Regions from separate parts of the Stenotrophomonas sp. CCNWLW162 genome, predicted to be linked through region 3. Evidence: predicted binding sites of a transcription regulator. Region 3 holds the regulator's gene; each other region holds the start of a gene.

Region 1 (10,458 bases), on a different contig from region 3:
CGGCGCCGGCCAGATGAGCCGCGTGTACTCGGCACGCATCGCCGGCATCAAGGCCGCCGATGCGAACCTGGTGGTCGAGGGTTCGGTGATGGCCTCCGATGCGTTCTTCCCGTTCCGCGATGGCATCGATGCCGCGGCTGCCGCCGGCATCAAGGCGGTGATCCAGCCGGGCGGTTCGATGCGCGATGCCGAAGTGATCGCTGCCGCCGACGAACATGGCCTGGCCATGGTGTTCACCGGCGTGCGCCACTTCCGCCATTGATCCTGGAGCGACACGGATGTCCACAGTTTCGATGAAATCACTGGCCGTGCTCGCCCTCGCTGGCGCGGCCATGCTGGCCGGCTGCAAGCCTGCTGCCGAGCCCAGCGCGGGCCCGAAGGCAGATGCGCCTGCGATGGCCTCCGCCTCACCGGCACAGCATGCCAGCCGCACTGCGCGGCTGCAGGCCTTCCTTGTCCAGCGTTACGGCAGCAACGCCACGCTCTCCGGTGAATGGCGCGGCAGCTGGACCGACGATGGCGACACCCATGCGATGGACTGGCAGGTCTGCGCCGAGCAACCGGTGGTGAGCGGTGACAGCTGGCAGCAGCTGCTGGCGGTATGCGGTGCGCTGGTTGATGGCGCGCATATCGACCCGGGAACCATCGAGTTCTTCGTGCTTCGCCCCAAAGGCGAGGGCTTCGAGGTGACCAGCGAACTGACCGGCGAGCGCTTCGGCAGCGGTGGCCAGCCCGGCACTGCCAGCATCATCCGCGCCGGCAGCGACTTCTATGGTTTCCGCGTCGAGGACGGCTGGTTCGGGCAGGGCTTCTCGCTGCTCTCGCAATCGCTGATCCTGCCGGGCCCGAACGGCCTGGCTGCCAGCGGCAGCGTGCGCAGCCATATCGACAATGACGCCCAGTACGAGTGCGACACGGTCGACGCCAACACCGACCCGGATACGGCCACTGACTGCCGCACCCGCCGCTTCAGCATCGACTTCGCCCTGCGTTTCGACGACAGCGACCGCAGCGCGCGGGTCTGGCCACTGCTGATCGACGAAACCGGCACGACCTGTGGCGGCAAGCAGGTGCGGCAGCAACACCGCTTTACCCTGGACCCGAAGACCTGGGCCTACTCCTTCCCCGAATCGCTGCGACGCGAAGGCTGCGAGTGAACCACGCGCGCCGCCGGGGCTATCGACCTTCCCTTCCCACGCAATCTGGAATCTCGTGATGAACGTACTTGTCATCGGCTCTGGCGGCCGCGAACACGCCCTGGCATGGAAGCTGGCCCAGTCCTCCCGTGTCACCGAAGTGATCGTGGCGCCCGGCAACGCCGGCACCGCCAGCGAAGACAAGTGCCGCAACGTTGCGGTGAAGGTGACCGATATCGACGGCCTGCTGGCGTTGGCCCAGGCCGAAGGCGTGGCGCTGACCGTGGTCGGCCCGGAGGTGCCGCTGGTGGCCGGCGTGGTCGACCGCTTCCGCGCCGCCGGCCTGCGCATCTTCGGGCCGACCGCCGCTGCCGCGCAGCTGGAAGGCAGCAAGGCCTACGCCAAGGATTTCCTGGCCCGCCACAACATCCCCACCGCGTTCTACGCCGTGCACAGCGACGTGGACGCTGCCCTGGCCTACGTGCGCGAGAAGGGCGCGCCGATCGTGGTCAAGGCCGATGGCCTGGCCGCCGGCAAGGGCGTGATCGTCGCAATGACGTTGACCGAAGCCGAAGACGCGGTGCGTGACATGCTCTCCGGCAACGCGTTCGGCGATGCCGGCGCACGCGTGGTCATCGAGGAATTCCTCGACGGCGAGGAAGCCAGCTTCATTTCGATGGTGGACGGCGTGCATGCACTGCCGATGGCCACCTCGCAGGACCACAAGCGCGTCGGCGACGGCGACACCGGCCCCAACACCGGCGGCATGGGCGCTTACTCGCCCGCTCCGGTGGTCACGCCGGAGGTGCACGCCCGCGTGATGCGCGAGGTGGTGAACCCGACCGTGCAGGGCATGATTGCCGACGGCATCCCGTTCACCGGTTTCCTCTACGCCGGCCTGATGATCGATGCCAGCGGTGCGCCGAAGGTGATCGAATTCAACGTGCGCTTCGGCGACCCGGAAACCCAGCCGGTGATGCTGCGCCTGCAGTCGGATCTGGTGGAACTGGTGGAAGCGGCCATCGATGGCCGGCTGGACCAGGTGGAAGCACACTGGGATGCGCGCCCGTCGCTGGGCGTGGTGCTGGCCGCCAGGCCATACCCGGAATCGCCGATCACCGGCGACGTGATCTCCGGCCTGGATGACGTGCCGGTCAGTGCCAAGGTGTTCCATGCCGGCACCGCGCTGGACGCGCAGGGCCAGGTGCTCAGTGCGGGCGGCCGCGTGCTGTGCGTGGCGGCGCTAGGCAACAGCGTGCGCGACGCCCAGGCCAACGCCTATGCCGGTGTGGCCAAGGTCAGCTGGGCCAACGAGTTCCACCGTAACGACATTGGTTGGCGGGCGATCGCACGCGAAGGGTGAGGCACGTGCGGCATCAGGGCATCCACGCATGGCGTGGATCTACTGGTTCTGCATAGCTGGGGTAGATCCACGCCATGCGTGGATTGAACACCTCGGAAAAAAAAAGGCCCGGCAATGCCGGGCCTTTTCATTGCTTCAACGCCACTCCGCTTACGCGGTGAACAGCGCCTTCATCTTCTTCAGCGCATTGGCTTCAACCTGGCGGATGCGCTCGGCCGACACGCCGTACTCGTCGGCCAGTTCCTGCAGCGTCACCTTGCTGTCCGCATCCAGCCAGCGGCGGCGGATGATGTCGCGCGAACGCGCATCCAGTTCGGCCAGGCCTTCGCGCAGCAGCTGCATCTGGTTGTCTTCGCTGTCCGCACGTTCGTAGGCCATCGACGGGTCTTCGTCGTTGGCCACCAGGTACGCGGCCGGCGACGGCGGCGCGTGCTCGTTGTCCTCGTCGGTCGGCGCATCGAAACCGATATCGCGACCGGACAGGCGCGACTCCATTTCCATGACCTCGCGCTCGGACACGTTCAGGTCCTTGGCCACTGCGCTCACTTCAGCCGCGTTCATCCAGCCCAGGCGCGTCTTCGACTTGCGCAGGTTGAAGAACAGCTTGCGCTGCGCCTTGGTGGTGGCGACCTTGACGATGCGCCAGTTCTTCAGGATGAACTCGTGCATCTCGGCACGGATCCAGTGCACCGCGAAGGAGACCAGGCGCACGCCCATCTCCGGGTCGAAGCGCTTGACCGCCTTCATCAGGCCGATGTTGCCTTCCTGGATCAGGTCGCCCAGCGCAAGGCCGTAGCCGTTGTAACCGCGGGCCACGTGCACTACGAAGCGCAGGTGCGAATGCACCAGCTCGCGGGCGGCGTCCAGATCGTTGCCGTCGCGGAAGCGACGGGCCAGGTCCTGTTCGTCATCGACCGACAGCACCGGGATCTGGTGCACGGCACCGATGTAGGCGTCCAGCGAACCGAGCGCACTGGGAATCGGGAGATTGTTTGCCACAAGGGCAGTAGAGGTGTTCTGGCTCATAGGCACCCATCTTAGCAGTCCGGGATTTGGACTGCTAAAGGAGGAAAAAGTTCCAGCATCCTATTGATGCAACACTGGTCCCAAACAGAGCCCTACCGTAGCGCGATTTGATGACAGTGGCGAGCACGCTTTTCGGGATTCACAATCCCTTGGAATTCAATCAATTACCCACCGGAAACCGGCGATTCCCGGTCAAGCGGAGCTGAACGGGCCGTCCTGGAGGTCCATTCAGGCCAGGAGACGTTGCCCGGTGTTCAGGCCCGAGGGCTGAGGGTTGTCCCTTTACTACTAAGAAACCCGTTGACAGCCACCCGGCGACATGCTCCGATGCATCAACTAATTCATACGTAGAAGCGCATGGCCCGCCCTGTCTCGCAGAATCCCACTCCCGCCGAGCAGGCCATCCTGGACATCCTTTGGGACAAGGGCGAAGCGTCCGTGCGCGATGTGGCGGATGTGCTCGGCCAACACAAGCCGGTCGCGTACACCACGGTGCTGACCATGTTCAACGTGCTGGCGAAGAAAGGCTTTGTCAGTCATCGCCAGGAAGGTCGCGCCTACATCTATCACGCCACGCTCAGCCGCGAGCAGGCCCGCCGGCAAGCGCTTGACCATCTTCTGCATCAGTTCTTCGACGGCTCACCGAACGTGTTGGCACAGCACCTGGTGGACGAACGCGAAATCGACCGCAACGAACTGCAGGCACTGCAGCAGCGCGTCAGCGATGCCAGGGCCGGGAGGAAGGAATGAACCTCATCGACCTGGCGATGGCATTGGGCGTACGACAGTTGCTGTTGTCCGCAATCGTGCTGCTGCCCGCGCTGTGGCTGGCACGGCGGCGGGCCCTCAGTGCCGAACAACGCTCCTGGCTGCTGACCGCAGCGATGGCAGCGGCCCTGCTGTTGCCGCTCAGCGCCTTCCTGCCGGGCTGGTCGACCACCCTGCCCGCACCGGCACCGCCCGCAGCCGCGTTCCACCCCATGCCCGGCGAAGGGGCAACAGCGGAAGAAGCCATCTTCGAAGCCGGACGACAGCCCGACATCTACTACGTCGAACTGCCGAAGACCCTGCCGACACTGCTTGCACTGCTGTGGCTGCTGGGCACCCTGTGGCTGGGCATGCGCCTGCTGGACGCGACGCTGCACGCACGCCGGCTGCGGCGGCTGGCGCAACCGGCGACCGCCGGACTGCGCGCGGTCCTGGCCGACATCGTGCCCGCCCACGTGACGATCGCCACCTGCGCCGTCGACGGGCCGATGGTCGTCGGCCTGTGGCACCCGCAGATCCTCCTGCCCCGCCCCTTGCTGGCACGCCTGGACAACAATGTGCTGCGCGACATCGTCCGCCACGAGGTTGCACACCTGCAACGGCGCGACCTGTGGACAAGCACGCTGCTGCGGGCGGGAACAGCACTGTTCTGGTGGAATCCGCTCCTGCACCTTGCCCAGGCACGCCTGGCGGTACTGCGCGAGATGGCCTGTGATGCACGCGCTGCGATGCAGGCACGCGAACCGCTGGACTATGCAGGTTCGCTGCTGGCCAGCGTCGAACAGCTGCAGGCCCTGCGCGAGGAGGCGCCGACGCTTGCACTGGGTATGTTCAGTGCGCGCAGCCAGCTGGCGCAGCGCATTGATCAGCTGGTGGACGCCGGGTCACCCAAAACCCGGCACCGCAGCCTGTTGGGGCTGGGCCTGCTGCTTCTGCTGGCCTGCACCGGCACCGCCGTGGCCATCTCACCACGGCTCGCCCCATCACCGGCTGCCAGCGCCTCCGATACGCGCGTCATCAAGCTGTTCCAGGCCGCCAGCACGCATGACGTCGCGCAGGTCCGTCTGTTGGCGGCGGCCGGCGTCGATCTTGATGCGCGCGTGCTCGGTGATGGCACGGCGCTGATCCAGGCCATCCGTGCACGCGATCCGGCGATGGTCGACACGCTGCTGCAACTGGGCGCCGACCCCGATCGTGCCGCGCTGGGCGAAGGCAATCCGTTGATCGTCGCCTCCGCGTTGGGCCTGCAACCCATCGTCGAGCAGCTTGTGCAGGCTGGTGCCGACGTCAACCGGGTCGTGACCTATGACGAGACACCGCTGATAAATGCCTCGCGCGAAGGGCACCTGGTCACCGTGCAGTACCTGCTTGCTCACGGCGCCGACATCAACCTGGGCGTGGAAGCCGACGGCTGGCTGGGGCGCTGGCGGACACCGCTGAACCAGGCTGGCAACGCGGCCGTGCGCGATTACCTGCTGGCGCAGGGCGCCCGCCGCGAACGACGCTGACTCCTCCGCCGCATCGCCTCCTGTGCTGCGGCGGTAACCCGTTCCACCCGCAACGACTGGACGCGACAGGCGTGCGTGGCACCGCGTGCGCCGATCCCGCCCTTCTTCCACTCCTGCAAGGATGTCGATGATGAACCGCCTGTTGCTGTGTTCGCTGCTGGTCTCCCTTGCCCCGTTCCACGTGATGGCCACTGACGCCAACGCTGAAGACGCTGCGCGCTTTGCGCAGGCAATGGCCCGTGGCCTACGCCCCAGCACCGCGCAGCTGGGCGCCGCGCTGCCACAGTGGTCGATCGAAGAACGCCTCGCCCACTACAAGGTACCGGGTGCCGCCGTTGCGGTGATCCGCGATGGCAAGGTGGTCTACGCCGCCGGATACGGCCTGCGCCAGGCCGGCACGCGCGACGCGGTGGATGCCGATACCGTGTTCTCGGTCGGCTCGGTCAGCAAAATGGGCACTGCGGCAACCACCCTGAGGCTGGTTGCTGCCGGCAAGGTCTCGCTGGAGGAGAACATCGACCATCGCCTGCGCCGCTGGCACCTGCCTGCCGATTCGCAGGGACAGCACCCGCCGATCAACCTGCGCATGCTGCTCTCGCACACTGCCGGCTTCAACGTGCATGGCTTCCAGGACTACCAGCCCGCCGAACGCCTTCCGACCTTGCTGCAGACACTGGATGGAATGGCGCCTGCAAAGAATGAACCGGTACGCCTGATCCACGCACCCGGCCAGCAGGTCGACTATTCCGGTGGCGGCTACACGGTGGTGCAGCTGGCGATCGAAGATCTGACCGGCAGAGCATTCGCTGAGGTCGCGCAACGCGAGGTGTTCTCGCCACTGGGCATGTCGCGCAGCACGTATCGGAATCCCTTGCCTGCCGGCTACGGCAACGTTGCCCATGCGCACGACAACAAGGGCCAGCCAGAGGCCCTGCCACGCGGCTGGCAGAGCTTTCCAGAACAGGCGGCGTCGGGGCTGTGGACCAGCGCCAATGACATGGGCCTGTTCGTCGCGGCCTTGCTGCGCAGCATCCGCACCACGGATGGATGGCTGCCGCAGTCGTTGGCCCTGCAGATGGTCAGCGAAGTGGCACCGGCCGGCCGTGGCCTGGGCCCGGAGCTGGCCGGCGCTGGCGCCAGTCGCCGCTTCTTCCACAACGGCAGCAACGACAGCTATCACGCAGGCATCGAAGGCTACCCCGAGAGCGGCGATGGATTCGTCATCCTGACCAATGGGGACAACGGCCCTGCATTGCGTGGGGAGATCCGCAATGCCCTGTCCGATGCACTCGGCCACAACGCCAAGCCGGTCATCCGCACGCTGGATCCCGCATTGCTGGTGGATGGCTATGCGCGCTTCAGCGGCCGCTTCGTACTCGATGACGCCCTGCCCATGGATCTGCGCAGTGGCCTGGCCGATTGGTTCGACGCCGCCACCCTGGACGTGCAGGCGGTCGATGCTGGACTGCAGTTGCGCTTGCCCGGGCGTGATGCACCAGTCGCACTGCAGGCGCTGACGCCCGTCCGCTTCCTGGCAGGCAGTGCGGGCGCGGAACTGCTGTTCCATCGCGGCGGCGATGGCACCGTGCAGGCATTGAGCGTGATCGCCGAAGGCGCGCGCGCCTACTATCGGCGCGCGGATATCGCGCCAGCAGCGGGCCACTGATCCATCGCTGGCGGCACCGGGCTACCGCCCGGCCCGCTCAGAGCGCAGAACGCGGCGGCAGCGACCAGTCGATCGGGGCCTGCCCGCGACGCTGCAGGTACTCGTTGGCCATCGAGAAATGGCGGCAGCCGAGGAAGCCGCGATGGGCCGACAGCGGCGACGGATGCGGCGACTTCAGCACGCGATGGCGGCGGGTGTCGATGACCTTGCCCTTCTGCTGCGCGTAGGCGCCCCACAGCATGAACACCAGCCCTTCGCGCTCGCGGTTGAGCACGTCCACCACGTGGTCGGTGAAGCCTTCCCAGCCGCGCCCCTGGTGGGCGCCGGCCTTGCCCTCTTCCACCGTCAGTACGGCATTGAGCAGCAGTACGCCACGCTGGGCCCACGGAATCAGGCAGCCATGGTCCGGGCGCGGGATACCGAGATCGCTCTCGATCTCTTTGTAGATGTTCAGCAGCGACGGCGGCACCGGCACGCCCGGCGGCACCGAGAAGCTCAGCCCATGGGCCTGGCCACGGCCGTGGTACGGGTCCTGGCCGAGGATGACCACCTTCACCTGCTCGAACGGCGTGGCATCGAACGCGGCGAAGATCTGCGGGCCGGGCGGGAACACCGCCGCGCCACTGGCCTTGCGCTGGCGCAGGAAGCTGGACAGCTCGCGCATCTGCGGCTGCAGCAGGTAATCGCCGACATGCTGCTTCCAGCTCGGTTCCAGTTGGATCGTCGGGGTGTCGGCTACTTCATCCATCATCGAATCAGGGGTCCATCATTCAATCGGGCCAGCCGCAGCTGGAACAGCACCTTGGTGACCAGCAGCCGTTCTTCGATCGGCTTCAGCACCAGGTCGTTGGCGCCGGACTGCAGCAGCCCGGTCTGGTTGTGCGGATTGCCATCGCCGGTCATCACCAGCACCGGCAGGCGGCGCTTGCCGTAGCCGAAGTCCACGCGCACGCGCTGCACCACGTCGCGGCCGCTCAGTTCACCCTTCAGGGTGACGTCGGTCAGCACCAGGTCGATGCGGTGGCGGCTGCGGCCCAGCGACTCGGCGGTGAGCAGGGTGAACGCCTCTTCGGCGCTGACCACGTGCAGCACGTTCAGCTGCTGGCGTTCGAGCATGCGCTTGGTGGCCTCGGCCACCACGCGGCTGTCCTCGATATAGAGGATGGTGGCGCCGGGAATGGTCTGCGGCTGCACATAGCCGCGGATGAAGGTCGCCAGTGCCTCATGGCCCAGCGCCTTGTCGAAATAATCGGTGACGTACTCGGTGAAGCGGCGCTGCTCCAGATGCTGCTGGGCATCGCCGGAGACCACGATCACCGGCACATAGGCCTGGCCAGCGGCTTCGCGGATCATCCGCGCCAATGCCAGGCCGTCGCCATCACGCAGGGTCAGCGAGGTGGTCACCAGGTCCACCGGACCCTGTGCCAGCGCCTGCTGCGCTTCCTCGATGCTGTCGCAGCCGATCACCTCCACGCCCGGCAGGTCACGCCTCAGCACGTCGGCGATCAGCTTGCGTACCAGCTTCGAGCCATCGACCACCATCACCCGCGTCGCGGGCCCCTCAAGGTGCTTCAACGCTTGCGGTTGCATGCCGGTCTCAGGTGTCGGTCGGTCGGGTCTGGCGCAGGAAATGGCCGGTCACCAGCCACGCCCCCAGCCAGCCCAGCAGCAGCGTGCCGAGCAGCACCAGGCCGCCATGCAGCAGGTCCAGGCCGTGCAGCACGAACGGGCTGCCGTAGCTGCGCGAAAGTTCGGCCAGCGGCATGCGCAGCGCGGCACCGGCGGCAGCGATCAGGGCCAGCGCCACTGCGCCAGCGCCCAGGCCATACCAGGCGCCCAGGTACAGGAACGGACGTCGGATGAAGCCATCGCTGGCGCCCAGCAGCTGCAGCACGCCGATCTCTTCACGGCGGGCCTGGATGTCCAGGCGCACGGTGTTGCCGACCACCAATGCGGCACCGACACCAAGCAGCACCGACAGCACCTGCACCAGCCGCGCGCCAAAGGCGAGCCAGGCATCGAGGCGCTGGCGCCACAGCGCATCGTGTTGCACCAGGTCGGCCTCGGGCAGGCTTTCCAGCGCGCGCGCCAGGCGCGCATCGTCCTTGCCCTGGCCGGGAGTGATCACCAGCAGCGAGGGCAGCGGATTGTCGTTGAGCGCGTCGATCGCCTCGCCGAGGCCGGCATCGCGCAGTTCCTGCAGGCCCTGCTCGGGCGTACGCACGTTCACTTCGGCAACGTCGTCGCGGTCGCGCAGCTGCCCGGCCAGGCGCAGCGCGCCGGGGCCATCGACATTGCCCTTCAGGAACACGTTGATGTCGCGCGACTGCTGCACGCTGCCGGCGAACTGCTTGAGGTTGTCCAGCGCGATCGACAGGCCCAGCGGCAGGGCCAGCGCCAGCGCCATCACCATCACCGTCAGCAGGGTCGCCCACGGCTTGCGGCAGGCGCGGCCCAGGCTGAACACCACGCTGTGTACGTGGTGCTGGAACCAGACACCCACGCGCGACGGGGCGGCGGCTTCGCTGTTTTCGTTCTTCGCCATGGTTACTCCGCCAGGTCCTGCGGCGAGATGTCATCCACCAGCCGGCCGTGATCGAGGATCAGCACGCGCTTGCGCATGCGGCGCAGCAGCGGCAGGTCGTGGCTGACCACCAGCACGCTGGTGCCGCGCGAAGGCAGCTCGGCGAACAACGCCATGATCTCCGCCGCCAGGGTCGGGTCGAGGTTGCCCGTCGGCTCGTCGGCCACCAGCAGCTTGGGTTCGCCGACGATGGCGCGGGCGATGCCGACGCGCTGCTGCTCACCGGCGGACAACTGCGAGGGCAGCGCCTTCTCGCGATGGCCCAGGCCCATCCGCTCCAGCACCGAGCGCACCCGCTTGTTGATGTCGCCACGGCGGGTACCGCGCAGGATCAGCGGCAGTGCCACGTTCTCGGCAATCGAGCGGTCCATCAGCAAACGGTGGTCCTGGTAGACCGCACCGACCGC
Region 2 (10,458 bases), on a different contig from region 3:
AGCACCTGCACGCCTTCGCTGCCCCGGGTATGGGCAAAGCGTGCCAGCTCCGGCATCTCTTCCACGCAGGGGGCGCACCAGCTGGCCCAGACATTGATCAGCAGCGGGCGACCGGCGAAGCGCTGGCGCAGGTCGAGCGGTCGGCCCTCGAGATCCGGCAGCGTCAGTGCAGGCAGTGGGTCACCCACCTGCAGCGCAGGCGTCGCGGGGGCTGCAGGGGAAGCGGCCGGCGCTGCGGCAGGTGCAGCCGGCGTTGGTGCCAGCCGGTACCCGGCCCACAGGCCGAGGCCGGCGGCCAGCACCGCTGTCCACAGCAGCGCTGGCCGTTGCCATTTCATCGTGCGGTGCGCAGCAGCGCTTCCTCGACCACCGCCTGGGTCAGCAGGGTCGGCAGCACGGTCGGCGGCGCGCCGGGGCCGTACACCACGTACAGCGGCACGCCCACGGCCTTGTGCTCTTCCAGGAACGTGGTGATCTGCGGGTCCACATTGGTGTAGTCACCGCGCATGTACACCGCATTGGTGCGCTTGAGCAGTTCCTTGAACTCCGGCCGCGACAGCACAGCGCGCTCGTTGGCCTTGCAGCTCACGCACCAGTCGGCGGTCATGTTGACGAACACCACGCGCTTGTCGGCGCGCAGGCGGTCCAGCAGCTGCGGCGAGTATTCGACCACGTTGTCGCTGGCCGCCTGTGCGGCGCGCGCTGGCGGTGCCAGCTGGGTGACGCCCCAGGTCGGCACCAGTGCAGCGATGGCCAGCAGCACGCCCAGCAGGGCAACGGGACGCGGGCCGGTCCAGCGGTTGCGTTCGAACAGCCACAGACCGAAAGCGAACAGCAGCAGGCCACCCAGCACCAGCGACATGCCGTCCACGCCGCGCTGTTTGCCCAGCACCCACAGCAGCCATAGCGCGGTGGCATACATCGGGAAAGCCAGCACGTGCTTGAGCGTTTCCATCCACGGGCCCGGCTTGGGCAGGCGGCGTGCCAGCGCCGGCACGAAGCCGATCAGCAGGAACGGCAGGGCCAGGCCGAGGCCGAGGAACAGGAACACGGTCATCGCCTGCAGTGGCGTCGCGATGAACGCATAGGCCACCGCACCGCCCATGAACGGGCCGACGCAGGCACTGCCGACCACGCAGGCCAGCGCACCGGTGAAGAAGTCCCCGGCCGGGCCGCTGCGGCTGGCCAGCGACTGGCCGAGGTTGCCGAGGCCACCGCCGAGGGTGAACACCCCGGACAGGCTCAGGCCCACTGCGAACATGACGTAGGCCAGTGCGGCCACCACGCCCGGGTGCTGCAGCTGGAAGCCGATGCCGACCGCGTTGCCGATCGCGCGCAGGCCGACCATCAACGCACCGATCACCGCGAACGCAACCAGCACGCCCAGCGTGTACCAGAGCGCATGGCTGCGCGCGCGCTGCGGGCTTTCACCGCTCTGTGCCAGGCCGAGTACCTTCAGCGACAGGATCGGCAGCACGCACGGCATCAGGTTCAGCACCAGGCCGCCGGCCAGGGCGAGCAGCAGGACCCACAGGAACGAACGGTCCGGGTTCGGCGTGGCCGCTGGCGGGCGCGTGCGCATGGCGTTGTCGCCGCGCGCGTCGGCGGCGAACGCGTTGTCAGCGGCGGCACTGCCAGCGCCGGCCGGCGTGCCGGCATCGGCGTTGGGCACGGTCGGCAGCAGGCGCAGCGGCGCGCCATTGGCAGCCTCGCGCGGAGCACCGGTGGCGGTCGGCAGCGGGCTGATCACCTCGCTGCGCGGCGGCGCCTGGTTGGCGCTGGCGTTGATCCTGCCGGCCGGGATCGACAGCTTCACCCGTCGCGTCATCGGCGGGTAGCAGATGCCGTCGGTCTGGCAGCCCTGGAAGGTCACCACCAGGGTGCTGTCGACCGCGTCGGCGACAGAGCGGCGCAGCGGCAGCGGCACCTCCACCTGGTTGAAATACACCGAGACATCGCCGAAGTGCTCGTCGCGATGCGACTGAGCGGCCGGCCATCGCAGCTTGTCGGCCAGCACGCCGGCGCTGCCTTCGAGCTTCAGCGAGGTGCGGTCGCGATACAGGTAGTAGCCCGGCGCCGGGCTGAAGCGCAGCAGCAGGGTGTTGCCATCGCTGGCAATGGCATCGAAGCCGAATGCCTGCTCCGACGGCAGTGGCAGCGCCTGGCTGTTGCTGGCCGCACCCGGCAGGCGCAGGCCGCCGCTGTTGCCGGCACCGGCCAGCGGGTTGTTGAACGGGCTGGCCGCACCGGGGCGTGCGGCCGGGGCCGCCGCCTGTGCACCGCCGCCGGGCAGGGTGACCTGCACCACGCGCTTCTGCGGCGGATAGCAGACACCGGCGTCGGCGCAGCCCTGGTAACGCACTTCCAGGCTGATGGTGCCGGCTGCATTGGTCGGTGCGCCGGGCAGGGTGGCCTGCAGCCGCTCGCGATAGGTTTCAACCTCGCCGAAGAAATCGTCGTGGTGCTTGTCGCCCTTGGGCATCTGCAGCGCGCCTGCGTTGAAGGCCGGGTCGGCCTTGACGCTGGTGCGGTGGCGATACAGGTAATAGCCCGGTGCGATCTTGAACTGCAGCTGCACCTGGCCGCGTTCGGGGGCGGTCGCGGTCAGCGCGAACGCCTGGTCCACCGGCAGCAGGTCCTTCTCATCCAGCGCGAAGGCCGGCAGCGAGAGCCACAACAGGGCGCACAGGGCGGCGCCACGCGCAAACAAAGTCTTCAATCAGTGTCCTCCCGGGTCTGTGCCCGGATCCAGTCCAGATACGCCGGCAGGCCGGCCCGGGTTTCGACCGCGATGCACTCCGGGAGTTCATACGGATGCAGTTCGACGACCCGGGCGATTGCGTCATCGACGCGGCTCGCGGTGGTCTTCACCAGCAACTGCAGTTCGGTGTCGGTGGTGACCTCGCCCTGCCAGCGGTAGGTCGACTGCGCGCCCTCCAGTCGTGTGACGCACGCGGCCAGGCGCTCGCCAACCAGCGCGTGCGCGATGCGCTCGGCACTGGCCCGGTCCGGGCAGGTGGTCAACAACAGCAGGACGGGATCGACGGTCGACATGACCGTCGAGTATAGGGCCGCCGCCGGGTCAGGGCCCGGCGGCGGCAATGGACCGCTGCGTTGCGCGGTCAGTTGGCCAGCTGGCAGGTGGCCGGCTTGGCCGAGGTGAACAGGGCGGGGGTGGCCCATTCGGGATGGTCGATGAACGGGTTGCGGTTGCCCTGGAAGCTGTAGATCACGTCATTGCGGGCGCGTTCCGCAGCGCTCGGCGGGTCGGCCAGGTGCCAGTCGATCAACGTCGACAACAGGCCCATGTAGGCCGGCGAACTGCTGGTCTTGACGATCTTGCTGCGGTCGTCGGTCAGCTCCAGGTCCGGCTCGGACTGGCCGGTGGCCGCATCCTTGCCGCCCTCGTAGCGGATGGCCATGTACAGCACCGCACGCGCCATGTCGCCCTTGCGTGCACCCCACACTTCAAAGGTGCCGCCGTTGCCGTCCGGGGTGCGTACCCAGTTCGAATTGCCCGGATAGCCACCGCTGCCGCCGCCCTGGCCGTTGTTGGCCTCGGTGGCACGCTCGCCGCAGTTGGCATCGCACTTGCCGAACGGCTTGTTGCCGCGGTCGGCATTCCACTGTGCGTCGGTCAGGTACAGCATGTGGGTGTCGGTGTAGGGCGCGTACGGCAGGCCCTTGTCGCCGGTGGTGCTGGCAAAGCCCAGCGAGTTCGGCCAGGTGTGCTCGCGGTTGTACTTCAGGCCGCTGCCGCTGCCGGCGCGATCGGTCCCCTTGGCGTAGCTGCGGTTGCGGTACGCATCCAGGATCCTGCCGCTGTTGTTCGGATCCTCGTCGGCGATCTCCAGTATGGTCCAGGTGCTGGTGCCCGAGCCGCTGTACGGGTAGGCGGTGTGGCCCTTGATGGTGGCGTGCAGCGAGCAGCGCAGCTGGCTGGGGCTGCTGGTGTTGACCTTGGAGTAGTAACCGGCCGGCACGCCCGGGTTGCCCGGGTCCGGATTGCCACCGGTGCTGGCCACGGTGAAGGCGATGCGGCTGTCGGCGGCCGGGTGTGCGCCCTGCAGGTCGGTGATGCGCGCGGCGCGGATGTCGAAGCGGCAGGCTTCACCGGCCACCAGCGCAGTGTTGGTGGACAGCTTCACGCTGCGGCCGCTGGACGGGAAAGTCAGCGGCACGCTGCCGGAAGTGCCGCAGCTCAGGGCGAACGCGCCGCTGGCCAGGTTCACCGTCTCGCTGAACACCACTTCCAGGTCGGCGGCGGCGGGGAAGGTGCTGCTGCCCTGGGCCGGGGTGGTGGTGGACACCGACGGCGGCGTGTTCGGGCCCGGGGTGCCGCCACCACTGAAGGTCTGGCCGTTGTTGCAGTTGCCGAAGGTCTGCCTGGCCGACTCGGCCCAGGTGAAGTGGGCGTACTGGCTGCCACTGCCGGTCAGCTGCAGCGAGGTGCCCGGGGCCGTGCTGTTGGTCTCGGCCACCGGAATGTTCTGGCTGGTCATGCCGGCCGCGGGCCCGCCGGACGCTGTGATGGCACCCTCGTAGCTGAGGAACTGGACCACCTTGCCGCTGGCGTCGACCAGGGCAATGCCATCGTTCGGGCCGTTCTGCAGGCCGTTGGTGGGGTAGGTGACCACGGCGATGCTGGCGCTGCCGCAGCCTGCAGCGGTACCGGCGGGAACCGGATTGTTGGCGTAGACCGTGGCGGCCGACGGATTGCTGCCGTTGTAGAGGTACAGGCGGTAGCCGGACAGATCCTCACCGGCGGTGGCCACGACCTCGATCGCTTCGCCGACGTCGCCGGCGGCGGTGCTGTCGTCGTAGTGCAGTTCGTTGATGAAGACCTCGGCCTGGGCCGGCGCGGCGGCCAGTGCCAGCAGGCAGGCAGCGGCAAGCGGGGACAGCAATCGCATCGACTACTCCTTGTGATTGGGAATGCGCGGCCGAGCCTAAGGCCGATCCAGTGACACTTTGTCGTAAATGAACGTCAGATATCTGACAGTGCGACGCGTATCACCAAATGTCGAGGGTTGCGGGCATCCGCTTGTCGCGTTGCACGCGGAACCCCGCCTTCACGCAGCACCTGGGTGCGCCTTTGCCGGGCGGTGAATTTTTTTGCGGGATCGGCCTTGAAAGGCCCGGGGCCAGCTCCATCTCTGTCCTGCTCCCGATTCGTCGGGCTTTTTCGCGAGCAATGCTGGCAGTCACCTTGGGTGAGTGCTAACATCGCCAGACTTTTTCAGACCAATCAATAACTTAAGAGGTCTCTCATGAGCATCAAGCCGCTGCACGACCGCGTTGTGGTCAAGCCGATCGAAGCCGACGAAATCTCCGCCGGTGGCATCGTGATCCCGGATTCGGCCAAGGAAAAGTCCACCAAGGGTGAAGTCGTGGCCGTGGGCCCGGGCAAGCCGCTGGACAACGGCAGCGTGCGCGCTCCGTCGCTGAAGGTCGGTGACAAGGTCATCTACGGCCAGTACGCCGGCAGCTCGTACAAGAGCGAAGGCGTCGAGTACAAGGTCCTGCGCGAAGACGACGTGCTCGCCGTCATCGGCTGAGCTTCGGCGCGACCTGCTTCATCCCCTGATCTCCAATTCCCAGCCGCCGGGCATCGCCCGGCGCTACCAAAGAGGTAACTGCAATGGCTGCCAAGGATATTCGTTTCGGTGAAGACGCCCGTTCGCGCATGGTGCGCGGCGTCAACGTTCTCGCCAATGCCGTCAAGGCCACCCTGGGCCCGAAGGGCCGCAACGTCGTGCTGGAAAAGAGCTTCGGCGCTCCGACCATCACCAAGGACGGCGTCTCCGTCGCCAAGGAAATCGAACTGGCTGACAAGTTCGAGAACATGGGCGCGCAGATGGTGAAGGAAGTTGCTTCCCGCACCAACGACGACGCTGGCGACGGCACCACCACCGCCACCGTGCTGGCCCAGGCCCTGATCCGCGAAGGTGCCAAGGCTGTTGCCGCCGGCATGAACCCGATGGACCTCAAGCGCGGTATCGACAAGGCCGTCGTGGCCGCCGTCAACGAGCTGAAGAGCATCTCCAAGCCGACCGCCGACGACAAGGCGATCGCCCAGGTCGGCACCATCTCGGCCAACTCGGACGAGTCGATCGGCCAGATCATTGCTGACGCGATGAAGGAAGTCGGCAAGGAAGGCGTGATCACCGTTGAAGAAGGCTCGGGCCTGGACAACGAGCTGGACGTGGTCAAGGGCATGCAGTTCGACCGCGGCTACCTGTCCCCGTACTTCATCAACAACCAGCAGTCGCAGACCGCTGACCTGGATGACCCGTTCATCCTGCTGCACGACAAGAAGATCTCCAACGTGCGTGACCTGCTGCCGGTGCTGGAAGGCGTCGCCAAGGCCGGTAAGCCGCTGCTGATCGTCGCAGAAGAAGTCGAAGGCGAAGCGCTGGCGACCCTGGTGGTCAACACCATCCGTGGCATCGTCAAGGTCGTGGCCGTCAAGGCTCCGGGCTTCGGCGACCGTCGCAAGGCGATGCTGGAAGACATGGCCGTGCTGACCGGCGGCACCGTGATCTCCGAAGAAGTGGGCCTGTCGCTGGAAAAGGCCACCATCAAGGACCTGGGCCGCGCCAAGAAGGTGCAGGTTTCCAAGGAAAACACCACCATCATCGATGGCGTGGGTGACAAGGCTGCGGTCGATTCGCGCGTTGCGCAGATCAAGACCCAGATCCAGGACACCTCCTCGGATTACGACCGCGAGAAGCTGCAGGAACGCGTGGCCAAGCTGGCCGGTGGCGTTGCCGTGATCAAGGTCGGTGCCTCGACCGAAATCGAAATGAAGGAAAAGAAGGATCGCGTCGACGACGCCCTGCACGCCACCCGTGCAGCCGTTGAAGAAGGCGTGGTCCCGGGCGGCGGCGTTGCCCTGGTCCGTGCGGTCTCCGCGCTGGCTGGCCTGAAGGGTGCCAACGAAGACCAGAACCACGGCATCCAGATCGCCCTGCGCGCGATGGAAGCCCCGCTGCGCGAGATCGTTGCCAACGCCGGCGAAGAGCCGTCGGTCATCGTCAACAAGGTCAAGGAAGGCACCGGCAGCTTCGGCTACAACGCCGCCACCGGCGAGTTCGGTGACATGCTGCAGTTCGGCATCCTGGACCCGACCAAGGTGACCCGTTCGGCGCTGCAGAACGCAGCCTCGATCGCTGGCCTGATGATCACCACCGAAGCCATGGTTGCCGAAGCTCCGAAGAAGGACGAGCCGGCCATGGGTGGCGCCGGTGGCATGGGCGGCATGGGTGGCATGGGCGGCATGGACTTCTAAGGTCCTGTGCTGCACCGGAAGCGGCCGGCCTTGGGCCGGCACGCTTCTCTGCTGCTGTGAAAGACCCCGCCGCAAGGCGGGGTTTTTCGTTGCCCGGTTGCCGCCGCGTCAACGCATCGCTACGCTCGGCGTCCATGCCTACCTCGTTCATCGTCGTTGACGACTTCCTTTCTCCCGCCGATGCGCACGGCCTGCGCCACGCGGCGCTGGGCCTGACCTATCCGGCACAGGAAGGCGCATTCCCCGGCCGCAACTCCTTGGAGCGGCTGGAGCTGGACGGCCTGTCCGGAGCTGCGTCGCGGCTGGTCAATGAACCATTGCGACCGGTCAACCCACTGCAGTCGCACGGCAAGTTCCGTCTGACCCTGGCCGGGGATGTCGGCCGCGCGAAAGTGCACACAGACCACTCTCACTGGTCCGGCATCCTCTACCTGAGCGCGCCGGAGCATTGCGAGGGCGGCACCGAGTTCTTCCGTCACCGCCGCACCAACACCGAACGGATGGCCCTGGATGCCAGCGAGCTGGCTGCATTGGGCTATGCCAATGGCGGCGACATGCATCGCGACATCATCGAGCGCGACAGCATCGACGACAGCCAGTGGGAGATGACGATGCGCATTCCGATGCGCTTCAACCGGCTGGTGCTGCTGCGGCCCTGGTTCTGGCACACCGCCGGGCCGGCGTTCGGCGACCGGCCGGAGAACGGCCGGCTGGTGTACCTGATGTTCTTCGAGCAGGCGCGGTAAGCGGGGGAATCATCCACGCATGGCGTGGATCTACTGGCCCTGCAGCGCTGCGCGCAACCACGCCAGGAAGGCAGGCAGCGCCGGATTGCCATCTGCATCGGCGCGCGTCACTGCGTAGTAGGCGAAGGCCTGCGGCCATGGCTGGTCGATCACCACCTGCAGGCGCCCGTTGGCCAGTTCTTCGGCCGCATGGATGTCGCGTACCAGCGCGATGCCCTGCCCGGCCACCGCCGCACGGATCAGCAACAGGTCGTCATCGAAAGCAGGGCCGCGCTCCAGCCGCTCATCGGCCGCCAGGCCCTGTGCCTGGAACCACAGCCGCCAGTCGCTGCGATCGGCATCCTGCAGCAGCGGCAGCTGCAGGCAATCCTGCACGGTGCCCACGGCGGGCGCGCTGGCCAGCAGCGCAGGGCTGGCCACTGGCAGCAGCACCGGCGCCAGCAGATGCTCGGCATGCAGTCCGGGGTAGCGCCCCAGCCCGTGGCGGATCGCGATGTCCACACCATCGCGGCGCAGGTCGGCCAGCGCCGGGCTGGCATCGAGCTGCACGTCCACCTGCGGTTGCAGTGCGCTGAATTCACCCAGGCGTGGCGCCAGCCATTGCGCGGCGAAACTGGGTGCGGCGCTGATACGCAGCGTGCGCCGCGTTTCCCAGCGTTCGAGTGCCTGCAGGCTCTGTGCGATCTGCTCGAAAGCCAGCAGCAGTTCCGGGTACACGCGCGCGCCCGCCGCGCTGAGCACCACGCCATGACGGGTGCGATCGAACAGGTTCACGCCCAGGCGTTCCTGCAGCTGCCGCAGCTGCTGGCTGATCGCGCCGGGCGTGACACCCATCGCTTCGGCGGCAGCGGTCAGGCTGCCGTGGCGGCCGGTTTCAACAAAGGCCCGCAGGCCCAGCAGCGGCAAAACCGCCCCCATTCCGTTCTCCCGTTGCTTCGCCGGCATCCACCGCGCGGCGACAGCATATCGACCGCGGCGCAGGCTGTCGCGCACCCGTCGCGCAAGTTGAGCCAGGCTCAACTCCCCGTGCAGAAGACATCGTTTCCCCGCCACGGCGGCCTTTCCTAGACTGCCTGCACGGCTGCTGCAGCGCCTGTTTCCGCATCGTCGGCCCTCGTGCATCGAAGGCTGGCGCGTGCCGTCGCTCCCTGCCGTCCAGGAACCCCATGAACGAACCTTCGCTGCACCTGTACACCGACAGCTCGCCCAATGGCTTCAAGGCCACCATCGCGCTGGAAGAACTGGGCCTGCCGTATCGCCTGCATCACGTCCGCATCGACGCGGGCGAGCACCGACATCCCGATTTCCTGCAGCTCAATCCGCATGGCCGCATACCGGTGCTGGAGGATCGCGCGCGTGGCATCGTCATTTTCGAATCCGCGGCGATCCTGATGTACCTGGCCGAGCAGGGCAACGCGTTGTTGCCTTCCGAGCCGTCTGCACGCTGGCAGACACTGACCTGGCTGATGTTCCATGCCGCCAGCGTCGGCCCGATCCTCGGCCAGCGCGTGCACTTCGAGCACTTCGCACAACAGCCCGACATGGCCGCAATCGAACGCTATCGCAGGTTGAGCGACGATCTGTTCGCCGTGCTCGACCAGCGCCTGCACGGGCGCGAGTGGCTGGCCGGTGATCAGTACTCGATCGCCGACATCGCCCACTTCGGTTGGCTGCATATCGCCCACATCATCGATATCGATTTCTCGCAGCATCGCCATCTGAGCGCGTGGTACGCGCGCGTTGCCGCACGCCCTGCGGTACAGCGCGGCGTGCAGTTGCCCGAACCGGCCACTGGCCCGTAAGGAGGCAACGCTCATGAACGACTCCATCGTGATGCCGGGCGCGTCAGCCCCGGTCTTTGCCACGCACCCAGGCTACCAGCGCATGTTCCGCCCCGATGCACTGACCCTGGGCATCTACCTGCCATTGCGCTTCTATCAGGGCGACATGGCCGTGCTGCAGGGCCAGGCGCGGCTGGTGGAGGACATCGACCGCCACGGCTTTGCCGCGGTGTGGGTGCGTGATGTGCCGCTGTACGACCCGATGTTCGGCGATGCGGGCCAATTGTTCGATCCATTCACCTACCTTGCGTGGCTGGCGGCGCGCACGCAGCGCGTAGCTCTGGCCACCGGCAGCGTGGTGTTGCCACTGCGCCATCCGATCGATCTGGCGAAGGCGGCGGCGTCTGTCGATCAGCTGTCCGGTGGGCGCCTGGTGATGGGCGTTGCCTCCGGTGATCGTCCGCTGGAGTTTCCCGCCTACGGGCTGGAGCACGCGGCGCGAGGTGAGCGCTTCGCCAGCGCGATGGGTGAGATGCGGCGTTGGCTGCAGCCGGGCGCGGACGGGCGGATGACGCATGCCTGGGCCGAACAGGGCCTGCAGTTGCTGCCGCCCACGGTCAACGGCCGCGTTCCGCTGGTT
Region 3 (10,458 bases):
TCGACCTGCTCGAGCAGCGCACCGACGTGGCCGTGCGCGCCGGCCCACTGAAGAGTTCCAGCCTGGTCGCGCGACGGCTGGGCGCAACGCGGATGATGATCGTGGCCGCACCGGCCTATGCGCAGCGGCACGGCCTGCCGCGCAACGCTGAAGAGCTGCTGTCGCACAACCGTCTGGACATCGGCCATGCGCGTGCGATGCAGGGCTGGCCATTGCTGCAGGAAGGGCGCGAGCGGATGCTGCTGCCCAGCGGCAATGCCCGCGCCAGCAACGGCAATGCACTGCGTCAGCTGGTGCTGGGGGGCTTGGGCATGGCGCGACTGGCGACCTATCAGGTGCAGGAGGACATCGCTGCCGGACGCCTGTTGCCGGTGCTGGAAGCGGCCAATCCCGGTGACCTCGAAGAGGTGCACGCAGTGTTCCTGGGGCAGGGCGGTTACCTGCCGCTACGCGTACGCGCGTTCCTCGATTTCCTGGTGGAAACGGTGGATCTGGCGCGGCCGTTGGGGTGAGCCTGGTAGTGCCGGCCGTTGGCCGGCAACCTCACGATCTTCGCCCAACCGCGTCGGGGTGCCGGCCAGCGGCCGGCACTACCGTGCGGAAGTCGAGCATGGCCCGACGCTACAAAAGCGGGCCTCAGACCTGCAGCAGCTTGCGTGCGGCGGCGCGCGCTTCCTTGCTCACTTCCACGCCGCCGAGCATGCGTGCCAGTTCTTCTTCGCGCGCCTTGCTGTCCAGCTTTTCCACTGCGCTCTGGGTCATGCCTTCCACCGGCGCCTTGCTGACCCGGTAGTGCGCATGGCCCTTCGAGGCGACCTGCGGCAGGTGGGTCACGCACAGAACCTGGCGCTTCTCGCCAAGCGCACGCAGCTTCTGCCCGACGATGTCAGCCACCGCGCCGCCGATGCCGGAGTCGACTTCGTCGAACACCATGGTCGGCACCGCATCCAGGTCCAGCGCGGCCACTTCGATGGCCAGCGAGATGCGCGACAGTTCACCGCCGGAGGCCACCTTGCGCAGCGCGCGCGGCGGTTGGCCGGCGTTGGCCGCGACCAGGAATTCCACGCGTTCGGCACCCTGCGGATCGGGCTTGCCGGCGTCCTGCGGCTCCAGCTCGATCAGGAACTGGCCGCCGCCCATGCCCAGCTCGGCAATAATGCCGGTGGTGGTGGCCGACAGTTCGGCAGCAGCGCTGCGGCGGCTGGCGGACAGTACGTCGGCCTGTACGCGCCAGGCGGCGGCGGCCTTGTCGATCTCGCCGGCCAGGCGCTGCAGGCGCTCGTCGGCGCCACGCAGCTGTTCCACTTCGGCATGCATGCGCTCGCGCTGCGCGCCGAGCTCGTCCATCGGCACGCGGTGCTTTCGGGCCAGGTCGTGCAGGCGGCCGAGGCGACGCTCGTTCTCCTCGAACTGCTCGGGGTCGGCGTCGAGGTCATCGTGCACCCGGTCCAGCAGCGACAGGGCTTCGTGCAGCTGGATCGAGGCGTTCTCGATCAGGCCGTCCACCTCGCCCAGGCGCGGGTCGTGCTCGATCAGCCTCGACAGCTCATGGCGGACCTGTTGCAGCAGGTCCAGTGCGGAACTGCCGTCGTCGCCGTTGAGCTGGTTGCTGGCCGCCTGGCAGGCGCTCAACAGGGCGCTGGCATGGGCCTGGCGGCGGTGGCTGGCGCCGAGTGCGGCGATCGACTCCGGCTCCAGGTCCTCGCGGTCGAGCTCGCGCAGCTGGTGTTCGAGGAAGCCGATCCGGTCACTGACGTCGCCCTGTTGCGACAGGGCAAGCGATTCGTCGACCAGCGTCTGCCAGGCGGCGGCGGCACGGCGCACCTGGCGGCGCTCGTCCTCGTTGCGGGCATAGGCGTCGAGCAGGGCCAGCTGCGACGGACGCGTCAGCAGGGCCTGCTGCTCATGCTGGCCATGGATTTCGACCAGCAATCCGGCCAGGTCCGCCAGCTGTGCCAGCGTCACCGGGCGGCCGTTGATCCACGAACGTGAACCGCCATCGGCGCGGATCACCCGCCGCAGCTGGCACTGTTCCTCATCGTCCAGCTCGTTGTCGGCCAGCCACTGGCGTGCGGCCTGCAGCTGGTCCAGCGCGAATTCGGCGGAAAGCTCGGCGCGCGCGGCACCGTGGCGGACCACGCCACTGTCGGCGCGGAGGCCGGACAGGAAGCCCAGGGCGTCGACCATCAGCGACTTGCCGGCGCCGGTCTCGCCTGAAACGACCGTCATGCCGGGCCCGAACTCCAGTTCGGTGGCGCGGACAACGGCAAAATCCTTGATCGAAAGATGTCTGAGCATGGGTAAGGGGTATCAGCAGCCGCGCAACGCTAGCACGTGGGCGAGGGAGGTCCAATGACTTGCCAAGGTGATGCGCCGCCATTATCTAGTGTCCGTGTCTCACAGGTTGATTCCATGCACGGTTCTCCCGACCAGCTTGCCCCGCGTGCGCGCCATCTGCTGCGCACGCTGATCGCGCGTTACATCCAGGACGGCGAGCCGGTCGGCTCGCAGACGCTGGCGCGCGTGGCCGGCCTGGAGGTCAGCCCGGCCACCATCCGCAACATCCTTGGCGACCTCGAAGACCTGGGGCTGCTGGCGTCGCCGCATACCTCGGCCGGGCGCGTCCCGACCGCGCATGGCTACCGGGTGTTCGTCGACAGCCTGCTGCAGATGCAGCCGCCGGGCGAGGGCGAGCTGGCCCGCCTGCGTCAGGAACTGGCGGGCGGCGGCAGCACCCAGGCCCTGCTCGGCAGCGCCTCGGAACTGCTGTCGGCGATGAGCCACTTCGTCGGCGTGGTCAGCGCGCCACGACGCGAGCAGTTCGCCTTCCGCCAGATCGATTTCGTGGCGCTGGATGGACGCCGGGTGCTGGCGATCCTGGTGTTCGCCGACAACGAGGTGCAGAACCGCGTCATCGAGACCCGTCAGGACTTCGTGCCAGGCCAGCTGGAGCAGGTCGCCAACTACCTCAATGCCCATTTCGCCGGCCTGCCGATGGCCGAGATCCGTACCCGCCTGCTGCTGGAGCTGCGCGACGCCCGCTCGGAGCTGGAGCAGCTGCTGGCGCACAGCATCGAGCTGGCTGAGCAGGCGCTGCAGCCGCCGGCCGACGACATGCTGGTGGCCGGCCAGACCCGGCTGATGGGAGTACAGGACCTGTCCGACCTGGAGCGACTGCGTGAGCTGTTCGAGCTGTTTTCCAGCAAACGCGAGATCCTGCAGCTGCTGGAGCGCACCATCCAGGCCCCGGGCGTGCGCATCTTCATCGGTGAGGAGACAGGGATGATGCCGCTGCAGGGCGTCTCGCTGGTCACCGCCCCGTACACCGCCAATGGCCAGGTGCTGGGCGTGCTGGGCGTGATCGGGCCCAAGCGGATGGCCTACGACCGCATGATCCCGCTGGTCCAGGCCACCGCCGATGTGCTCGGCGCGGCCTTTTCACCGGCCGGGCGTACTCCCGGAACATCCGACGCTTGAAACGCAGCATCCCGCCCACACTAGGGTGGGTGGAGGCGGAGATTGACCGCCAGGGACCCAGACATGAACCACGAACATCCAGATATCGAATCCCAGCAGAGTGCCGCCGATGCGGCCGCCGCCGCCGGCGTGAACGACGAAGTGGAGCGCCTGCGCGCCGAGCTTGAGCAGGTCAAGGCCGATGTACTGCGCGAACGCGCCGACCTCGAGAACCAGCGCAAGCGCGTTGCCCGCGACATCGAGCAGGCCCGCAAGTTCGCCAACGAGAAGCTGCTGGGCGAGCTGCTGCCGGTGTTCGACAGCCTGGATGCCGGCCTGAAGGCCGCCGGCGATGATGCCCATCCGCTGCGTGAAGGCCTGGAGCTGACCTACCGGCAGCTGCTGAAGGTCGCCGGCGACAACGGCCTGGTCCTGCTGGACCCGACCGGCCAGCCGTTCAATCCGGAGCATCACCAGGCCATCAGCCAGGTGCCGACTCCGGGTGCCGCCCCGGGCAGCGTGGTGACCGTGTTCCAGAAGGGCTACCTGCTCAACGAGCGCCTGCTGCGGCCGGCGCTGGTGGTGGTGGCGGCCGACTGACCCCCGCGGGGCCGGGAGGCGGGCACGACCCGCGCCCGACCCGACGCTGAACGCGCCGGACAACCGGAAACACAGCGTTCGGAGGATGGCTTGAATGTTCCACGGGCCTCCCCCACTTCGTATTCATCCACCGGCCGAACGGCCGGACTGACCTAAACAGCATTCTTCAGGAGTCTCCCCCATGGGCAAGATCATTGGTATCGACCTCGGCACCACCAACTCGTGCGTGGCGATCATGGACGGCGGCAAGGCCCGCGTCATCGAGAATTCGGAAGGCGATCGCACCACTCCGTCGATCGTCGCCTACACCAAGGACGGCGAAGTCCTGGTGGGTGCCTCGGCCAAGCGCCAGGCCGTCACCAACCCCAAGAACACCTTCTACGCGGTGAAGCGCCTGATCGGCCGCAAGTTCACCGACGCCGAAGTGCAGAAGGACATCGCGCACGTCCCGTACAGCATCCTGGCCCATGACAATGGCGATGCCTGGGTGGCCACCAGCGATGCCAAGAAGATGGCACCGCAGGAAATCTCGGCCAAGGTGCTGGAGAAGATGAAGAAGACCGCCGAGGACTTCCTCGGTGAGAAGGTCACCGAAGCGGTCATCACCGTGCCGGCCTACTTCAACGACAGCCAGCGCCAGGCAACCAAGGACGCTGGCCGCATCGCCGGCCTGGACGTCAAGCGCATCATCAACGAGCCGACTGCGGCCGCGCTGGCCTATGGCCTGGACAAGGGCGACAACAAGGATCGCAAGATCGTTGTGTACGACCTGGGCGGCGGCACCTTCGACGTTTCGGTGATCGAGATCGCCAATGTCGACGGCGAGAAGCAGTTCGAAGTGCTGGCCACCAACGGCGACACCTTCCTGGGTGGCGAAGATTTCGACAACCGCGTCATCGAGTACCTGGTTGAAGAGTTCAACAAGGACCAGGGCATCGACCTGCGCAAGGATCCGCTGGCCCTGCAGCGCCTGAAGGATGCTGCCGAGCGCGCCAAGATCGAGCTGTCCAGCGCCCAGCAGACCGAAGTGAACCTGCCGTACGTCACCGCCGACGCGTCGGGTCCGAAGCACCTGAACATCAAGCTGACCCGCGCCAAGCTGGAGTCGCTGGTGGAAGAGCTGATCAGGAAGTCGATCGAGCCGTGCCGCGTCGCCCTGAACGATGCCGGCCTGCGTTCGAGCGACATCAGCGAGGTGATCCTGGTCGGCGGCCAGACCCGCATGCCGAAGGTGCAGCAGGCGGTGACCGAGTTCTTCGGCAAGGAACCGCGCAAGGACGTCAACCCGGACGAAGCCGTGGCACTGGGTGCTGCGATCCAGGGCGGCGTGCTGGGCGGCGACGTCAAGGACGTGCTGCTGCTGGACGTGACCCCGCTGTCGCTGGGTATCGAAACCATGGGCGGTGTGTTCACCAAGATCATCGAAAAGAACACCACCATCCCGACCAAGGCCTCGCAGGTGTTCTCCACCGCCGAGGACAACCAGTCGGCGGTGACCGTGCACGTGCTGCAGGGTGAGCGCGAACAGGCCCGCTTCAACAAGTCGCTGGCCAAGTTCGACCTGTCCGGCATCGAGCCGGCCCCGCGTGGCCTGCCGCAGGTGGAAGTGTCCTTCGACATCGACGCCAACGGCATCCTGCACGTGTCGGCCAAGGACAAGAAGACCAACAAGGAACAGAAGGTCGAGATCAAGGCCGGTTCGGGCCTGTCCGAGGAAGAGATCGCGCGCATGGTCGCCGACGCGGAAGCCAACCGCGAAGAAGACAAGAAGTTCCAGGAACTGGTGCAGGCCCGCAACCAGGCCGACGCCCTGATCCACGGCACCCGCAGCGCCATCACCGAGCACGGCAGCAAGGTTGGCGGCGATGTCATCGGCAAGGTGGAAGCGGCCCTGGCCGACCTGGAAACCGCGATGAAGGGTGACGACAAGGCGCAGATCGAAGCCAAGTCGAAGGTGCTGGAGGAAGCTGGCCAGTCGCTGTTCGCCGCTGCTTCGGCCGAGCAGGGCGGTGCCGCCCCGGGCGCCGACGCCGGCAATGCGGGCAAGGCGCAGGATGACGTGGTGGATGCCGAGTTCACCGAAGTCAAGGACGACAAGAAGTCCTGATCCGGACCGACGCGGGACGCTGCCTGCCAGCGTCCCGTTGTCGTACCAGGGTCCTGACCGCCCTCTGGCGTGTCGGGGCGCCCGACGCAAGAGCGGACCTGGTTCCGCTCTTCCGCTTTGACGAATCCCGACTTTCCGGAATGCGATCCACGATATGAGCAAGCGCGATTACTACGAAGTGCTGGGCGTTGCCCGCACTGCCAACGACGAAGAGCTGAAGAAGGCCTACCGCCGTTGTGCGATGAAGTTCCACCCGGACCGCAACCCGGGTGATGCGGCGGCCGAAGCCTCCTTCAAGGAGTGCAAGGAAGCCTACGAAGTGCTGTCCGACGGCAACAAGCGCCGCATGTACGACAGCCACGGCCACGCCGCGTTTGAGCACGGCATGGGCGGTGGCGGCGGTCCGGGCGGCCCGGACATGAACGATATTTTCGGCGACATCTTCGGCAACATCTTTGGTGGTGCAGGCGGCGGTGGCCCGCGCCAGGCCCGCCGTGGTGCCGATATCGGTTACGTGATGGAGCTGGACCTGGAAGAAGCGGTGCGTGGCGTCGAGCGCCGCATCGAAATTCCAACCCTGGCCGAATGTGGCGACTGCGATGGCAGCGGCTCCGAAGACGGCAAGGTCGAGACCTGCAACGTCTGCCATGGTCGCGGCCAGGTGCGCATCCAGCGCGGCATCTTCGCCATGCAGCAGGCCTGCCACAACTGCGGCGGCCGCGGCCAGATCATCGCCAAGCCCTGCAAGACCTGCCACGGCAACGGCCGTGTCGAGGAAGACAAGGTGCTGTCGGTGAAGGTGCCGGCGGGCGTGGATACCGGCGACCGCATCCGCCTGTCGGGCGAAGGCGAGGCCGGTCCGGCCGGTACGCCGCCAGGCGATCTGTACGTGGAAGTGCGGGTACGCGAGCACGCGATCTTCCAGCGCGATGGCGACGACCTGCATTGCGAAGTGCCGATCCGCATCTCGCAGGCCGCGCTGGGCGACACCGTGCGCGTGGCCACCCTCGGCGGTGAAGCGGAAATCCGCATCCCGGCCGAGACCCAGACCGGCAAGCTGTTCCGCCTGCGCGGCAAGGGCGTGCGTTCGGTGCGCAGCCGCAGCGAAGGCGACCTGTACTGCCGTGTGGTGGTGGAGACCCCGGTCAACCTCACCAACGATCAGCGCAAGCTGCTGGAGCAGTTTGAGGCGACCTTCAACGGTGAGGATGCGCGCAAGCACTCGCCGAAGTCGGCGACCTTCATCGATGGCGTGAAGGGCTTCTGGGACCGGATGACGTCCTGATTCTTCAACGGAAACGTTGAACGGTAGCGCCGGGCCGTGCCCGGCGTTTTCGTTTGTGGTGCCGCACTGCCGCCGCCGGGCATGGCCCGGCGCTACCGGAAAAACGCCGCCGGAGTCTGCCCGAGCTGGCGCTTGAACATGCTGGTGAATGCACTCGGGCTGTCATAGCCCATCGCCAGTGCGACATCGATGACCTTTTCGCCGAGCGCCAGCCGTTCCATTGCTGCCAGCAGCCGCGCCTGCTGCCGCCACTGGCCAAAGGTCATGCCCAGTTCGCTGGCGAAATGACGCTGGATGGTTTTCACGTCCACCGCCAGTGCCTGCGCCCAGTCCTGCAACGTTGCGTCATCCGCAGGATGCTTCTGGATGTGCAGGCAGATCTTCAGCAGGCGGGGATCGGACGGTTCCGGCAGGTGCAGCGGCAGCGCATCCATCCGCCGCAGTTCGTCCAGCAGCAGGCGCACCACACGGCCATCGCGGCTGTCGTCCTCGTGCGCGCCCTCGATCAGGCTGGCAGCCAGCAGCAGTTCACGCAGCAGGGGGGCCACCTGTATCGCGAAAGCTTCGGCAGGCAGGTGTGGCGCGAACTCCGGCTCCACATACAGGCTGCGCATGTGTACCTCGGCAATGCAGTCCACCGCATGGGCAATGCCGGCAGGCACCCAGATCGCACGGGTGGAAGGCACTACCCAGCGGCCGACTTCCGAGCGCACCACCATCAACCCGGACTGCGCGTAGACCAACTGGTGGCGGCGGTGCTTGTGCGGCGAGATATGCGTGCCGGCCTGGTAATGGCGGGCACGGCAGGTCACCGGTCGTTGTATCGGCACCTCCCGCCAGGGAGCGGTTTCGCGGACCGGGCAGGGGATGTCCTTTTTGCGATAGGCCATGACCAGAACGCGGCAGAAGGGAGGAAGGTGCAACCGTAGCATGCGTGGCTCGCCCCCAACCTGACTGTGTCCATGTCGACCCTGGCTTCCCCCAAAACGACCTCACGCCCGGTGGCTCCCGGCGTGTTGGCCGCCATTTCTACCTCGCATGTCGTCAACGACATGATGCAGTCGCTGATCCTGGCCATCTATCCGGTGATCAAGGGCGGCTTCAATCTCAGCTTCACCCAGATCGGCCTGATCACGCTGACCTACCAGCTCACCGCCTCGATCTTCCAGCCGCTGATCGGCATCGCCACCGATCGCCGTCCGGCGCCGTATTCGCTGCCGATCGGCATGGCCTCGACCCTGTGCGGCATGCTGCTGCTCGGCTTCGCGCCGAACTACACGATGGTGCTGCTGGCGGCGGCGATGGTCGGCATTGGTTCGGCCATCTTCCACCCGGAAGCCTCGCGCATCGCGCGGCTGGCCTCGGGCGGTCGCCATGGTTTCGCGCAGTCGGTGTTCCAGGTCGGCGGCAACTTCGGTACCGCGCTGGGCCCGTTGATTGCCGCCGCGGTAATCGTGCCGCATGGCCAGCATGCCGCATCGTGGTTTGCCGGCGCCGCCCTGATCGGCATTGCATTGCTGACCTATGTCGGTCGCTGGTACGCGCTGCACCTGGGTACACCGCGTCCGGCCAGCACCGCGTCGATGGCCCCGCGCCATCCGCCACGCACCGTGGCCAGGGTGCTGGTGATCCTGCTCGTGCTGATCTTCAGCAAGTACTTCTACATGGCCAGCATCGGCAGTTACTTCACCTTCTACCTGATCCACCACTTCGGCATTCCGGTGGCGCAGGCGCAGCTGCACCTGTTCGCCTTCCTGGTGGCCTCCGCCGCCGGCGGATTCCTCGGTGGACCGCTGGGTGACCGCATCGGCCGCAAGCCGATCATCTGGACCTCGATCCTCGGCGTGGCGCCGTTCGCGTTGATGCTGCCGCATGCCGACCTGCTGTGGACCACGGTGCTGGCGGTGCTGATCGGCTTTGTGCTGTCCTCGGCGTTCTCGGCCATCGTGGTGTATGCGCAGGAGATGATGCCGCACCGTATCGGCATGGTGTCGGGGCTGTTCTTCGGCTTCGCGTTCGGCATGGGCGGGCTGGGGGCGGCCGTGCTGGGCCTGCTGGCGGACAAGACCAGCATTGAGTATGTCTACCAGCTGACTGCGTTCCTGCCGCTGCTCGGCATTGTCGCGGCGTGGCTGCCACCTTCGCGGCCTGTTGTTCACTGAGGGGTTTGAGTTTGCAGGGCTTGCAGCCCTGCACCTGCTTAAAGCCGAAGCAACAGCCGAATCTGGTTTCCTGAGGGTTGGCGGGGTGGGTCCGGTTGAGGGGGACGCCGTAAATACGTCCATGTAGGCTTGGTCGCGGCATCCATGCCGCTCACACCCCTCAACCGGACCCACCCCGCCTTCGACAGTTTTCCGCGATCTGTCAGAGCGGCGTTTTGCTCTGGTAGGTGTCGACCTTGGTCGACACGGATGAATTCATTCGATGTCTCACAGATGTGTCGACCAAGGTCGACACCTACCAACAGCACACGGAATCTGTCAGAGGTGGGGCGGTGTCGGAGTGCGGGGTGTCAGCCGCATGGATGCGGCTGCCAAGCCCCCATGGATGGGTTCACGGCGTCCCCGCACTCCGACATCGCCCCGCCATCCCAGGGGATGCGAGCTTTTGCCGTTGCCTTTGCCGTTGCTTCGGCAGGTGCAGGGCTGCAAGCCCTGCCGAAAACCCCCTTGGGCGTAGAATGCGGGCATGAGCGAATCCCTTGATAACCACCTGGTCCACGGCCGCCGCCAGCGGCCGGACGGGCCCTCGCCGATCGATGTCATCTCGGTCCAGTCGCAACTTGTCTACGGCCACGCCGGCAACAGCGCCGCGCTGCCGCCGATGCGTGCACTGGGCGTGCGCGTGGCGGAGATCCCGACCGTGCTGCTCAGCAATGCGCCGTTCTACGACACCACCCGCGGCCGCGTGCTACCCGCCGACTGGTTCGCCGATCTGCTGCTCGGCACCCGCGAACGCGGCCTGCCGCAGCGGGCGAAGATGCTGGTATCCGGCTACTTCGGCAGCACGG

The links. Region 3 encodes HrcA, which represses chaperone genes, less so after heat shock. Its sites were predicted from a motif close to TTNGCACTCNNNNNNNNNGAGTGCNAA; they were not measured.
Region 1: a site for HrcA is predicted at 3,537-3,563, ahead of rpoH (RNA polymerase sigma factor RpoH). Genes of this name have one in related genera too.
Region 2: a site for HrcA is predicted at 5,198-5,224, ahead of V9K93_RS06875 (co-chaperone GroES). Genes of this name have one in related genera too.

The regions. Positions count from the first base shown of each region.
Region 1 covers NZ_JBBCBL010000002.1:452,035-462,492, forward strand. The annotation lists gene purH (bifunctional phosphoribosylaminoimidazolecarboxamide formyltransferase/IMP cyclohydrolase) at 1-262, shown strand, start outside; gene V9K93_RS07085 (hypothetical protein) at 279-1,157, shown strand; gene purD (phosphoribosylamine--glycine ligase) at 1,216-2,499, shown strand; gene rpoH (RNA polymerase sigma factor RpoH) at 2,650-3,525, opposite strand; gene V9K93_RS07100 (BlaI/MecI/CopY family transcriptional regulator) at 3,883-4,275, shown strand; gene V9K93_RS07105 (M56 family metallopeptidase) at 4,272-5,801, shown strand; gene V9K93_RS07110 (serine hydrolase domain-containing protein) at 5,932-7,467, shown strand; gene ung (uracil-DNA glycosylase) at 7,505-8,218, opposite strand; gene V9K93_RS07120 (response regulator) at 8,215-9,057, opposite strand; gene ftsX (permease-like cell division protein FtsX) at 9,065-10,012, opposite strand; gene ftsE (cell division ATP-binding protein FtsE) at 10,015-10,458, opposite strand, start outside.
Region 2 covers NZ_JBBCBL010000002.1:403,323-413,780, reverse strand. The annotation lists gene V9K93_RS06895 (TlpA family protein disulfide reductase) at 1-338, opposite strand, end outside; gene V9K93_RS06890 (protein-disulfide reductase DsbD domain-containing protein) at 335-2,719, opposite strand; gene cutA (divalent-cation tolerance protein CutA) at 2,716-3,054, opposite strand; gene V9K93_RS06880 (endonuclease) at 3,123-4,913, opposite strand; gene V9K93_RS06875 (co-chaperone GroES) at 5,271-5,558, shown strand; gene groL (chaperonin GroEL) at 5,642-7,291, shown strand; gene V9K93_RS06865 (DUF6445 family protein) at 7,426-8,037, shown strand; gene V9K93_RS06860 (LysR substrate-binding domain-containing protein) at 8,068-8,955, opposite strand; gene V9K93_RS06855 (glutathione S-transferase family protein) at 9,204-9,839, shown strand; gene V9K93_RS06850 (LLM class oxidoreductase) at 9,853-10,458, shown strand, end outside.
Region 3 covers NZ_JBBCBL010000001.1:96,558-107,015, forward strand. The annotation lists gene V9K93_RS00540 (LysR family transcriptional regulator) at 1-512, shown strand, start outside; gene recN (DNA repair protein RecN) at 637-2,298, opposite strand; gene hrcA (heat-inducible transcriptional repressor HrcA) at 2,413-3,477, shown strand; gene grpE (nucleotide exchange factor GrpE) at 3,541-4,056, shown strand; gene dnaK (molecular chaperone DnaK) at 4,238-6,163, shown strand; gene dnaJ (molecular chaperone DnaJ) at 6,318-7,448, shown strand; gene V9K93_RS00570 (AraC family transcriptional regulator) at 7,541-8,338, opposite strand; gene V9K93_RS00575 (MFS transporter) at 8,411-9,610, shown strand; gene pdxY (pyridoxal kinase) at 10,137-10,458, shown strand, end outside.